4 regions of the Paenibacillus polygoni genome follow, and region 1 is predicted to be linked to each of the others. Evidence: predicted binding sites of a transcription regulator. Region 1 holds the regulator's gene; each other region holds the start of a gene.
The links. The regulator Rex, encoded in region 1, represses fermentation and respiration genes when NADH is low (regulators of the CRP and FNR family bind a similar motif). The targets are predictions, from matches to a motif close to TTGTGAAATATTTCACAA.
Positions count from the first base shown of each region.

Region 2: a site for Rex is predicted at 1,764-1,781, ahead of nirB (nitrite reductase large subunit NirB). Genes of this name have one in related genera too.
Region 3: a site for Rex is predicted at 1,606-1,623, ahead of QPK24_RS19590 (lactate permease LctP family transporter). Genes of this name have one in related genera too.
Region 4: a site for Rex is predicted at 2,022-2,039, ahead of hcp (hydroxylamine reductase). Genes of this name have one in related genera too.

Region 1 covers NZ_CP127162.1:3,365,955-3,369,171, reverse strand. The annotation lists gene dinG (ATP-dependent DNA helicase DinG) at 1-1,297, shown strand, start outside; gene QPK24_RS16065 (redox-sensing transcriptional repressor Rex) at 1,344-1,997, shown strand; gene QPK24_RS16060 (amidohydrolase) at 1,990-3,217, shown strand, end outside.
Region 2 covers NZ_CP127162.1:1,311,154-1,314,370, reverse strand. The annotation lists gene QPK24_RS06300 (AAA family ATPase) at 1-296, opposite strand, end outside; gene QPK24_RS06295 (hypothetical protein) at 344-823, opposite strand; gene QPK24_RS06290 (GNAT family N-acetyltransferase) at 935-1,480, opposite strand; gene nirB (nitrite reductase large subunit NirB) at 1,874-3,217, shown strand, end outside.
Region 3 covers NZ_CP127162.1:4,093,888-4,097,104, reverse strand. The annotation lists gene QPK24_RS19600 (glycoside hydrolase family 43 protein) at 1-322, shown strand, start outside; gene galU (UTP--glucose-1-phosphate uridylyltransferase GalU) at 449-1,330, opposite strand; gene QPK24_RS19590 (lactate permease LctP family transporter) at 1,735-3,217, shown strand, end outside.
Region 4 covers NZ_CP127162.1:706,982-710,198, forward strand. The annotation lists gene QPK24_RS03375 (SF0329 family protein) at 1-29, shown strand, start outside; gene hcp (hydroxylamine reductase) at 200-1,888, opposite strand; gene QPK24_RS03385 (2-oxoacid:acceptor oxidoreductase family protein) at 2,101-3,123, shown strand; gene QPK24_RS03390 (thiamine pyrophosphate-dependent enzyme) at 3,120-3,217, shown strand, end outside.

The DNA of each region.
Region 1 (3,217 bases):
ATGGACTTCAGCTATTGACGAATTGTTCCCATTTGCTCTAGAAGCGAAGGAAGAATGGGATACACTGAGTGATATGCTGTTTAAGCTGTTACCAGAGAGAATGGATGCTGCGCCAGGAGATTCGGGACAGTTTTCACTTAGACTGAAGCCGCAATCAAAGCCAAAAGCATGGGACAAAATCTCAAAACATGAAAATCAGTTTTATGTCACAGTAGGCGAAATGGTTCGCAAAGCAGATAAGCTGCTTGGAGAAGTGAGAGAAGAGCTAGATGATTATGCGTCAGATAGTCTCATTACGGATATCACAGGTCTTGTCAGAGACTTAGCAGAACTTAGGGATAATCTGAGACTCTTTATGCGGCTTGACGATACAGGTACCGTATACTGGCTTGAAGCAAGCGGTCAGTTTAGAAGTAAGTCTCTGCAGCTATACGCAGTTCCTGTCGATGTAAGTTCACATTTGAAGGAACTGTTTTTTGATAAAAAACACAGTGTGATCCTGACCTCTGCTACGTTATCTGTAGACAAGTCATTTCAGTTTATGATCGATCAGCTCGGACTATCAGAGGCACAGGAAAAAGGCAGGCTTTTGACGTCCTTGCTGCCATCGCCATTTAATTATAGGGATCAGGCACTTCTTGTCATTCCCCGCGATTTTCCAAGCGTAAAAGGAAGTGTAGGGGATGATCACTTTGTAAGTATGCTGGTGACTTCACTTGCAGAGACAGCGAAGGCAACCAAAGGCAGAATGTTAGTGTTGTTTACATCCTACCGTATGCTGAGACAAGTGCATGAGCCACTAAAAGAAGCACTTGCAGCTAGTGACATCACGGTGCTTGGACAAGGGGTAGATACAGGCAGCCGGACCAAACTTACACGTCGGTTCCAAGAGGCTAAGGCTTCTGTCTTGCTTGGAACAAGCAGCTTCTGGGAAGGTGTAGATATTCCAGGAGAAGCTTTAACTTGCCTTGCAATCGTGCGGCTGCCTTTCCAGCCGCCCAGCCATCCGGTGGTGGAAGCAAAAAGTGAACTTTTGGAAAAAGAAAAGAAAAACCCTTTCATGAAACTTTCTGTTCCACAGGCAGTGATCCGGTTCAAACAAGGTTTTGGCCGGCTCGTTCGTACAGCACAGGACAGAGGTATCGTTATCGTTTATGATACAAGGGTTATTGAATCCTATTATGGAAAGTACTTTTTGTACTCCCTGCCAGGTCCCAAAATGGAACACATGGTTACGGAAAAAATGGTTCCAAGGATTAGTGAATGGCTGATGGAACATGAAACGAATAAAGAATAAGACGGAACATAAGTAATTTGTGTTTTGATGTAAGGGGGAGTTAACATTGAAGTCGGATAAAATTTCAGAGGCAGTCGTTCGCCGGCTGCCCGTATATCTGCGTTATCTGCAGGAGTTATATAAAAGAGAAGTGACAACGGTATCCTCTCAAGAACTCGGACTTAAACTGGATTTAAATCCAGCTCAGATCCGTAAAGATTTAGCTTATTTTGGCGATTTTGGACGGAAAGGAATCGGATATGACGTTGCTTATCTTATCGATAAAATTCGTCAAATCCTCAAAATTGACCAAGTCATCAATGTTGCCCTCGTTGGAGCAGGGAACCTCGGTCAAGCTTTATCTAACTATAACCGCTATGTAAAAGACAATATGAAGATTGTTGCCGTGTTTGACTCGTATGATAAAAAAATTGGAACGATGATCAATACACTTACGGTGCAGCCAATGGAAGAGTTACAGGATACAGTGAAAGAACGTAATATCCGAATTGGAATCATTACGGTGCCTGATTTTGAAGCTCAGCGTGTAGCGGATTGCATGGTTGAAGCAGGTATAGAGGCCATACTTAATTTTGCACCGATTATTATTAAAGCTCCGCCGCATATTCGGATCCATACGGCCGATTTCACAACAGATCTATTAAGCCTTGCTTATTATCTGGAAAGCGAAGAAGGAAAGGAAGTTACAGAAGATGAATAGTCATAAATGGCTTATTAAGAACGGACAATTCGCAGTTAGTGATCCAGAATGGCGAATCGTAAAAGGGTATATGCTTGTAGAGAATGATAAGATTGTCTACATAGGCGAGAAACTCCCTGAGGGGGAGGAAGAAACAACCGTTTTTGACGGGAAAAATTTACTCTTTATTCCGGGTCTAATCAATACGCACGGTCACGCTGCTATGTCTCTTCTGAGAGGATATGGAGATGACCTTGCACTCCAAATCTGGCTTCAAGAAAAAATGTGGCCAATGGAAGAGAAGTTCACGGCAGACGATGTATACTGGGGAGCTTCCTTGTCGATCCTGGAGATGATTAAAGGGGGCACAACCGCTTTTCTAGACATGTATGATCAGATGGATCAAGTGGCTAAAGTAGTAGAGGAGTCGGGGATACGAGCAAGCCTGATGCGCGGTGTTATTGGATTCGGTTCAGATGAACTGCGAGCTGCTAAACTTGCAGAAGCGACTTCTTTTGCCAAGGAATGGAACGGGCAGGCGAATGGCAGAATTACTACGATGTTGTCACCTCATGCACCGTATACATGTGGACCTGAGTTTATTGAGAAATTTGTTCAGGCGGCGCATGACTTGGACTTACCGCTTCATACGCACATGTCTGAGACAAAGGCAGAGGTAGAGCAGAATGTGAAAGATTATGGACTTCGTCCGGTTGCTCACTTAGAAAAATTGGGCTTCTTCTCCCGTCCATCTCTCGTGGCGCATGCGGTTCATTTAACTGACGAAGAAATTGAGATTCTTGCTAAATATAATGTGGCAGTAGCGCACAATCCAGGAAGTAACCTCAAACTTGCCAGCGGTGTAGCTCGAGTTCCGGATTTATTAAAAGCGGGGGTTGTTGTATCCTTAGCAACGGATGGACCTGCAAGCAATAATAATCTGGACATGTTTGAAGAGATGCGTCTCGCAGCCCTTATCCATAAAGGAGTCTCTGGTGACCCAACGGCGGTTCCAGCGACAGAAGCTCTACGTATGGGAACAGAATATGGAGCAAAATCGATCTATGTTGAAGATACGGGAACGCTTGCAGCAGGTAAAAAAGCAGATTTTATAGCGATTGATTTAGATCAGGCGCACTTTTTGCCGTATTCAGATTTGATCTCCCATGTTGTATACTCGGCAAGTGCTAAAGACGTAAAACATGTTTGGGTGGATGGCAAGCAGTTGTTAAAAGATGGTG
Region 2 (3,217 bases), 2.1 Mb from region 1:
GCTTCCTCCTCATAAACAGAATGGCCTGCGCCAAAATCAATAATATGATCTCTGTATTCTTCGAGAACCCGAGCAACCAAGTGAGCTTCAAAAGGCTTCCAATATTTATACTTCTCCCAAAAACCATACTTTTCTTGCAATTGCAGTGCATGATCGTGATCATAATTTAATTCTTCATAATATTGATATCTTATGTCATCTAGCGAACATCTCGGCATTCCCGTATGTTGAGCTAATAACTCAGCCACCGTTGATTTCCCCGCACAAATGGGTCCGATTAAAATAATGTTTGCCATTCTTTTTCTCACCTCTAGGGATAGTCTATATTGTTAGCGAATACAAATTACTCCTTCTCCTCTTCCACACTCAAGATCATCTCATTGATCTCAATGCCCTCAGGCAAATCTTTCTTCGCCACACTGATCAGTGCTCTTATAGTGACTACTCCATGTACTTTCTCATCCATCGCGTCTTCATAAGACACAGGGATAGCATGTATTCTTAAAAAGCTTCTCTCTGAATTTATATCATGCATAGCTAAAGAATTAATCTTAAATCCCTTAGTTACGGACTCTTTCTTACCAAAATTCACACATATAAAATATTCAGAAGGCGTTTCTTGTATCACAAATCCACCAGGTACTGAATTCGCATAACTATCGTATCGATCTATGATTTCCTCAGGCAGCTCCTTGGTGCTCCCTTCCCAGGAAAAATCAGATGAAGCCTTAGTGTAACGAAGTTGTTTATAAGGAATAGCCGTTCCCTTATCTGCTTGGTCTATTTGGGTAATGTTTTGGGATTCTGTATACACTTCATTCACGAGATTTTCGTTTTGTCCGCTGCATCCGATCAGTAGTCCTAGATTAGATAGCAGACAAGCAGCTAAACTGATTCTAATTATCTTCGTGACAATCCCTCCTTAACCTACCTTTCAAAATATGTACTCGTCCCTTAACAATCCGTAACATACGAGGTCTTCATATTCGCCCCATTTCTTAACATGCTGTCTTAATAATCCTTCATATTTCATACCGATCTTTTGCATGACTTTACCTGATGCAGGATTCCTCGCTAAATGACGAGCGTAGATTCGGTTCAGTTTCATCTCTTCAAAAGCGTATTGCACAATCCCTTTTGCAGCCTCTGTACAATAGCCATTACTCTTATATTCATTTCCAATCCAGTAAGCGAGCTCCCCGTGATCAAATTGCTTATTCCATCCAATCGTGATAGCGCCAATCAAATAGTCTTCCTCTTTATGTACAATAGCTAAGGTGAGTGATCTTTCTTTATTAAATTGTTCACTGTGTGTGTCGATCCATTCTTTTGCCATTCCATCCTCATAGGGATGCGGGATATATAATGTCATCTCAGCAATATACTTATCGCCTGCTAGTTGCTGGACCTGCTCGGCATCTTCTTGACGAAACGGCCGTAAGGAAAGTCTTTGTAATGGAATCATCGGTAATTCTTTCATAGAAACCTCCTAAGTCAATCGATTGGAAATCAGAATATGATTATTCCATAAATATACATCTCATGACAGAAGGATGCTACCTTTTACTGTTATAATATAAAAACTTGGATAACACTTCTTTCTAACACTTCTTTCCCTCCTTCCACTATTTCTTCATAAAATACAAGCTGAATGTGATTTTTCGCACAATAACTATTATTTATATTGTTTATTATTGGATACATCAAGAAAACATTAATAAACGTTATGTAATAGCGTATAACAGTCTCTTTTTTGAATATACATGTGAAAAAAACCACATACTTTTTTACCTCACTTACTTTTAAAAGATAATAATGAATTAGACAGAGAACTAAGCAGGATATCAGTGGAATCAACGAGGAGGAACTAACTATGACTCAAAAACAAAAGCTTGTTGTTGTTGGTAACGGAATGGCTGGTATGAATACAATTGAACAGCTCCTTAAACTTACAGATCAGTACAGCATTACAGTAATTGGTGCTGAGCCCCACCCTAACTATAATCGTATCATGCTTTCTTATGTATTAGAGGGAAGCAAGACGATTGATGATATTGTAATTAATGACCGTGCTTGGTATGAATCAGCCGGTATCCACCTGATTACAGGTAAACGCGGTACAAAAATTAATACAGAACAAAAAACAGTTCAAATGGATGATGGATCAGAAGTTGACTATGATCGACTTATTATCGCAACAGGTTCAAACCCATTTATTCTCCCTATTCCGGGTTCGGATCTCGAAGGGGTCATTGGCTTCCGCGATATTGAAGACTGTGAGACGATGATTGAAGCAGCAGCGAAGTATAAAAAAGCAGCTGTCATCGGCGGAGGACTGTTAGGCCTGGAAGCAGCAAAAGGACTTGTTCAGCTGGGTATGGATGTAACGGTTGTTCATCTGCCTGATTATCTAATGGAACGTCAACTAGATGTAACTGCAGCTAAAATGCTTGAAAAAGAACTGGAAAGCCAAGGTATTAAATTCGCATTAGGTAAACAAACCACTGCTTTAAAAGGGGATACCCGCGTTACTGGACTTACTTTTACAGATGGTACGGAGCTCGAAGCAGAGTTAGTCGTTATGTCTGTTGGTATTCGACCAAATACGGAACTTGCAAGCAATAGTGGAATCGAAGTCAACCGCGGTATTGTTGTTGATGATTACATGCAAACTTCCGTACCTGATGTATTCGCAGTCGGAGAATGTACGGAACACCGCGGTACATGCTATGGCCTTGTTGCACCATTATTCGAGCAAGGTGCGGTACTTGCGAAAACCCTTGCAGGTGTAGAGACGAAACCATACGAAGGATCGATCTGCTCGACAAAACTTAAAATTTCGGGCGTTGATGTATTCTCAACTGGTACTTTTATGGAAGAAAAACAACATACAACCATTACCATGCATGACGGATGGAAAGGTACGTATAAGAAGATTGTAATGCAGGACAACGTCATCGTTGGTGCTGTTCTATTTGGGGACATTGATGACTCTTCCCGTCTTGAACGTTTCGTTAAAAAAGGCGAACTCATGACCGAAGAATTATATGCAGAACTAACAGGTACAGGCGGATGCTGCGGCGGCGGAGCGAAAGTAAACGTAGCTGCTGAATTAACGGACGACGATATCGTCTGCGGATGTAATGGCGTAACGAAAAAAATGATTGTCGATGCTGTTACTATTGACGGACTTACTACGCTCGATCAAGTGAAAATG
Region 3 (3,217 bases), 730 kb from region 1:
CAGGTATTTTGAAGGACCATGGATGCACAAGTATAATGACAAATATTATTTGTCCTACTCCACTGGTTCGACACACAAGCTGGTTTATGCGATCGGTGACAGTCCGATGGGACCTTTCACATATCAAGGCACGATTTTACCGCCTGTTATGGGCTGGACAACACATCATTCGATTGTCCAATTCGAGGAAAAATGGTATTTATTCTATCACGATTGTTCTCTTTCCGGCGGCGTTGATTACAAACGCTGCGTAAAATTTGCAGAACTTACGTACAATTCGGATGGTACGATTCGTATGATTGATCCTTACCCCGAAAAGTAACGTAGACTTTAAGAGCTGTTACGAATTGTTGCTGGATTAACAGCATAGCAGAAAGCGAAAAGGAGTATGTCTCATAACATGGGACATACTCCTTTTTTTAATCAAAACACTCACTTCGTTGTGAAATTATCGATGCAAAGAGGGATTCTCAAGTTTGGTATGTAACATGCGTAATACCTCCTCGCGGTAATGAGGATTAGCTAAAGCAAATTCAATATTTGTATCGAGGAATCCTAGTATATCACCTACATCATATCGTTTGCCTTCAAATTCGTAACCGTATACAGGCGTAATATGGTTTAATCTCTCAATCGCATCCGTTAACTGAATTTCACCCCCAAGACCAATGTGGTGATCTTCTAGCAACGGAAAGATATCAGGCGTCAGTACATACCGACCGATAATCGCAAGATTGGAAGGGGAGGATCCTGGTTTTGGTTTCTCGATAAATCGCAGTGCGGAGTAACTTCGACCTCTTTTTTTAAGCGGTTCCATAATTCCATATTTGTGTGTTTCTTCATCAGGTACTTGCATGACCCCCAGCACGGAAGCGCCCACCTTTTCATGCTCATCAATCAATTGTTTCAAGCAAGGTACCGGATTTACCACAATGTCATCTCCAAGGAGAACTGCGAATGGCTCATCTCCGACAAATTTGCGAGCACACCAGATTGCGTGACCGAGACCTTTAGGTTCCTTTTGACGAATATAATGAATATTAGGCACGTTAGAGGAAGAAAGGACTTCTTCCAGAGCGAGAGATTTTCCTTTGTCTGCAAGTAGCTGCTCCAGTTCAAAAGCATGATCGAAATGATCCTCAATCGCTCTTTTTCCCTTTCCGGTAACAATAATAATATCTTCGACTCCAGCAGCGATCGCTTCTTCGACAATATACTGGATGGTTGGTTTATTCAGGATGGGCATCATTTCTTTTGGCATGGCTTTTGTAGCGGGAAGAAATCGGGTTCCAAGTCCGGCAGCAGGAATGACTGCTTTTTTTACTGTCATGAATCTCATCACCTTCCTGAGTTTATCTGCTTAAGGACATCATATCAAGATTAGGGGAGAAAGTCACAGAGAAGGGCATTTGGTGAGATTTACTGTCTCTAGTATTTAAAAAAATAGAAAAAATTAGAAATTTGTTCACTGGTATATATTGTTTTCTTATTTTGGTGTGACAAAAATCACATACAAAAACAATAAGTATCGCTATAGTAATACACGCAGCCGGGCATTGTGACAATTATCATAACGATAAATGGCGGCTTTTTTTAATCTCAATAAAGTGAAAACTTTCACATAAAATGATTAGAAAGACAAGCATCTCTATTTTGTCGGCATTGTGAATAGGATAATCTAGCGCGGCTCACAATATCTAAAAAAACAATTTGGAGTAGGGAGTGGGATACAACTTGGAGGTTTGGAATCAAATATACGACCCGATGGGCAATATATGGCTATCTGCTTTGGTGGCTGCTATACCCATTATATTCTTTATTGTGGCTTTAACGGTTTTTAAAATGAAAGGTTATGTAGCAGGAATTTTGAGCATTATCGTTGCAGCAATTGTTGCACTGCTTTTTTATAAAATGCCTTTCGTTAAAGTGGTTGGTACTGGTTTCTATGGTGTACTTGCTGGTTTATGGCCAGTAGCTTCAATTGTACTTGCAGCAATTTTCTTGTATAAACTTACGGTAAAAACAGGAAAATTTGATATAATCAAGAATAGTATAGCAACAATTACCGAAGATCAGCGTTTACAAGTACTTCTTGTTGCTTTTTCCTTTGGTGCCTTCCTGGAAGGGGCGGCTGGCTTTGGTGCTCCTGTGGCGATTACAGCGGTAATCCTGATTGGTTTGGGATTCAAACCTGTATACGCAGCTGGTCTTTGTCTTGTGGCTAACATTGCTGGAGGTTCTTATGGTGCGATGGGTATTCCTGTTACGACACCTGCTACGCTAACAGGACTTTCTGGGCTTGATGTTGCAAGCCGAACATCGTATGTTATTCCGATTATCAGTTTAATGATTGCTTTTCTGTTGGTTTACTTAATTGATGGTTTCAAAGGAATGAAACAAACTTGGCCAGCAATTCTGGTAAGTGGAGGTTCTTTTGCCATCACTCAGTATATTGTACTTAATACCCTGGGTGCTGAACTCGTAGATATTATCTCTGCTCTTGTCAGTCTGGTTGCACTTGCACTCTTCCTGCGTGTATGGAAACCAAAAGAAATTTACCGTTTGGATCATAAGGAAACAGCGAAACAAACGAAACATGCGGTTAAGAAAGAAACGTATAGTTTGGGACAAGTTGCTTTTGCTTGGTTACCCTTTATTTTGCTAACGATTATGGTTATTTTGTTTTCACTGAAACCAGTTAAAGCGTTGTTCGCAGCAGGTGGACCGCTTAACAATCTGGTCTTCAGTTTCCCTATAAAAGGAGTTCACAACCAAATTCTGAGACAACCTCCGGTTGTTCCAGAAGAGACACCTTACGCTGCTGTATTTAATCTTGATTTATTCTCATCTACTACCACCGCAATTGTCATTGCAGCGCTTCTAACCATTCTGATTTATCGAATTAAAGGAAGCATTATTAAAGAAGCAGCAGTAGAAACGTTTAAAGAATTGTACATCCCGATTATTACCATTTGTAGCGTACTTGCATTTGCTTACATTTGTAACTATTCAGGTATGTCTTCAACACTCGGTCTTGCTTTTGCATCAACGGGCAGTATCTTCCCATTGTTTGCACCAATTCTGGGTTGGATTGGGGTATTCTTAACGGGTTCTGTTGTTAACAGCGGATCTCTATTTGCACCATTACAGGCGGTAACGGCAAACCAAATCGGCATTTTGCCAGAAGCCATGGTTGCAGCGAACGTAATGGGTGGTG
Region 4 (3,217 bases), 2.3 Mb from region 1:
TTTATGAACTGCGGCGCAGTACATTATAATAAATAACATTCATTAAAGAATAAAAAGAAGACAACAAGAGGGTTAACTGTCCCCCAATTGGATAGATTTTTTTCAATGGTCTATTCTGCAGGGGACAGTTTAAGTCCTGTGTGTCTTCTTTTTTTGTGTTCGTTTAGAAAATTGTTTGGCAATAAATACAGGTTTTTTATTAGGCACCTAGGAACATTTTCATGTCATCTTCTACATTAGTAATCCCGCCGATTCCGAAGTTCTCTACGAGTACTTTGGCAACGTTAGGTGATAGGAATGCAGGAAGCGTAGGGCCAAGATGAATATTTTTGACGCCAAGATACAACAGGGCAAGCAGCACGATCACTGCTTTTTGCTCGTACCAGGCAATGTTATAGGAAATCGGCAGTTCATTGATATCCTCAAGTTCGAATACTTCTTTTAGTTTCATAGCGATAACGACCAGGGAGTAAGAATCATTGCATTGCCCAGCGTCTAGAACCCGCGGAATTCCGCCGATCTCGCCTAGATCCAGCTTATTGTATTTGTATTTAGCACAGCCTGCGGTCAGGATGACTGTATCTTTCGGAAGCTCGGCTGCAAAATCGGTGTAATAATTGCGGGATTTCATCCGCCCGTCGCAGCCGGCCATGACGAAGAAACGGCGAATCGCACCGGTTTTTACAGCATCGACAATTTGATCAGCCACGTTCATCACAGCAGCATGAGCGAAGCCGCCAATGATCTCGCCTGTTTCAAGTTCGGTTGGAGCTGGGCATTGTTTTGCTTGTTCGATCAGCGCAGAAAAGTCCTTTGGAGCACCATCCGCTCCTTCTGGAATATGACGGACGCCTGGGAATCCGGTGTTGCCTGTTGTATAAATACGTTCCTTATAACTATCCTTCGGCGGAACGATACAGTTGGTTGTCATGAGAATCGGTCCATTAAAGGCTGCAAACTCGCTAGTCTGCTTCCACCAGGCATTTCCGTAATTGCCTACAAAATGCTCATACTTCTTGAACGCTGGATAATAGTGAGCAGGGAGCATTTCACTGTGCGTATACACGTCCACGCCGGTTCCTTCCGTCTGCTTAAGCAGTTCTTCTAGATCTTTCAGATCATGACCGCTGATGAGAATGCCGGGCCGGTTTCTAACCCCGATATTTACCTTCGTTATTTCGGGATTTCCGTACACGGAGGTGTTTGCTTCGTCAAGCATCGCCATGGCGTTTACACCGTATTTCCCCGTTTCCATCGTCAAAGCTATGAGATCCTGCATTTCAAGGCTGTCGTCAAGCGTAGCTGCAAGTGCACGGCGCATAAATCGGTTGAGTTCGTTGTCATCCCTCTCCAGATGAAGTGCATGGTACGTATAAGCTGCCATCCCCTTGAGTCCGTATGTAATTAATTCGCGCAGCGAGCGGATGTCTTCGTTACGCGTGGAGAGGACACCAACCGTACGTGCTTTTTCATCAAAAGCAGCCTCGGTATCCGCTTCCCACACAGCAGCATCCGGGAGACTCGCAGCCTGGTCTGGAAATTGTTCATTATAATAGCCACGCACCTCGCCGCGGAGCGCAAACGATTCTCTTATTTTTCCTACAAAAATCTCGCGATCAAAGTTGGCGTTTGTAATCGTTGCAAACAAGGAGTCCATGATAAACAGCGATACGCGCTGTTCAAGCACTTCTGGCAGCCGAACATCTAGACTGAGAAAAGAGATACCTTTCAGCAGATAAATCAGCAAATCCTGCAGGTTCGCCACGTCATGCGGTTTACCGCATACCCCGATAAGGGTGCAGCCTGTTCCTTTGGATGCTTCCTGGCATTGAAAGCAGAACATGGATGGCTGATGCTGTATGGTCTGCTCTGTCACGTTGTTATTCATTATCTTTCCTCCTGTTTTCATGTCATTCTTTATCGTTTGATTCAGTATACGCTTGCCCTTCAATTGGACTGTCAAAAGTCAGTATACCCTGCTGCCAAGGCTGTATGGGTGATTGGAATCACTATTTCTAAGGCTGTGACTAAAATCACAACCCCTGCTCGTTTCTTCTTTTAAACTGGTATCATTGACCCTAGAAGAAATGAGGAGAGAAGATGTCGATTTTACCTCAAAAAAATGAACTGGGATTTTACGAGATCCGTCTTGAATCCATCGGCGGGCTTGGTGCCAACTTAGCTGGAAAAATGTTGGCCGAAGCTGGAGTGACTGGCTCTGGTCTGAACGGTTCCAATTTTTCTAGCTATGGTTCGGAGAAAAAAGGTTCACCGGTAAAGAGTTTCGTAAGATTCTGTGATCCAGACGTGGAAATCCGCGATCACAGTCCCATTGAACAGCCGCATGTAGTCGGCGTATTTCATGAGGCATTATATAAAACAGTTGATGTAATAAGCGGATTAAGACCGGACGGAACGGTGCTTGTGAACACAGCGCGAGAACTATCCGAAGTCGCCGCAGATCTGAACATGACGCAAGGTACGGTGGCTGCGATCGATGCGCTGAGAATAGCTGTTGAGGAAAAAACGAAAGTCAATACAGCGATGCTTGGTGCCCTGTTCCGGATTTGCAGTTTCCTTAACCCGGACGATATGCGGCAGGTTATCCGTAAAACGTTTGAGAAAAAGCTGCCACATCTCGTGGAAGCTAATTTGCGTACTTTTGATAGAGGATATAATGAAGTCCAGTTTCTTTCTTTAGGAAATGGCACAGAGCTTATGGATGAGGCGGCCTTCGTAAGACCGCAGCCCATCCTCGGATATGAAACCCAGGAGCAGGGCGGAATACTGAAGGTTACAGCAAACAGCGTACTGAAGGATCTTAGCAGCTCAAGGCAAGGTTATTTGCCGGAATACAAGCAGGAAAACTGCATTAGCTGTGCCGCCTGCGATACGGTATGTCCGGATTTCTGCATCGTATGGGAACAGAAACCGGATAAACGCGGCAACCTGCAGATGTTTATGAAAGGGATCGATTATCAGTACTGCAAAGGCTGCCTAAAATGTGTGGAAGCTTGTCCAACGAGCGCTTTGTCCGCCATGTTGGAAGAGCCATATTATGCGAAGCAACACCGGGTGCCGCAATCATTCCCCTATATAACTGCGGAGGGAGTTAAATCATGAACATGCAAATGACAGAAATAACGGGGCAAAAGATGCCGGCCGCTCAAACTGCGGTCTTTGAATCAGGCAACGAAATGGCAGCTATGGCTGCTGC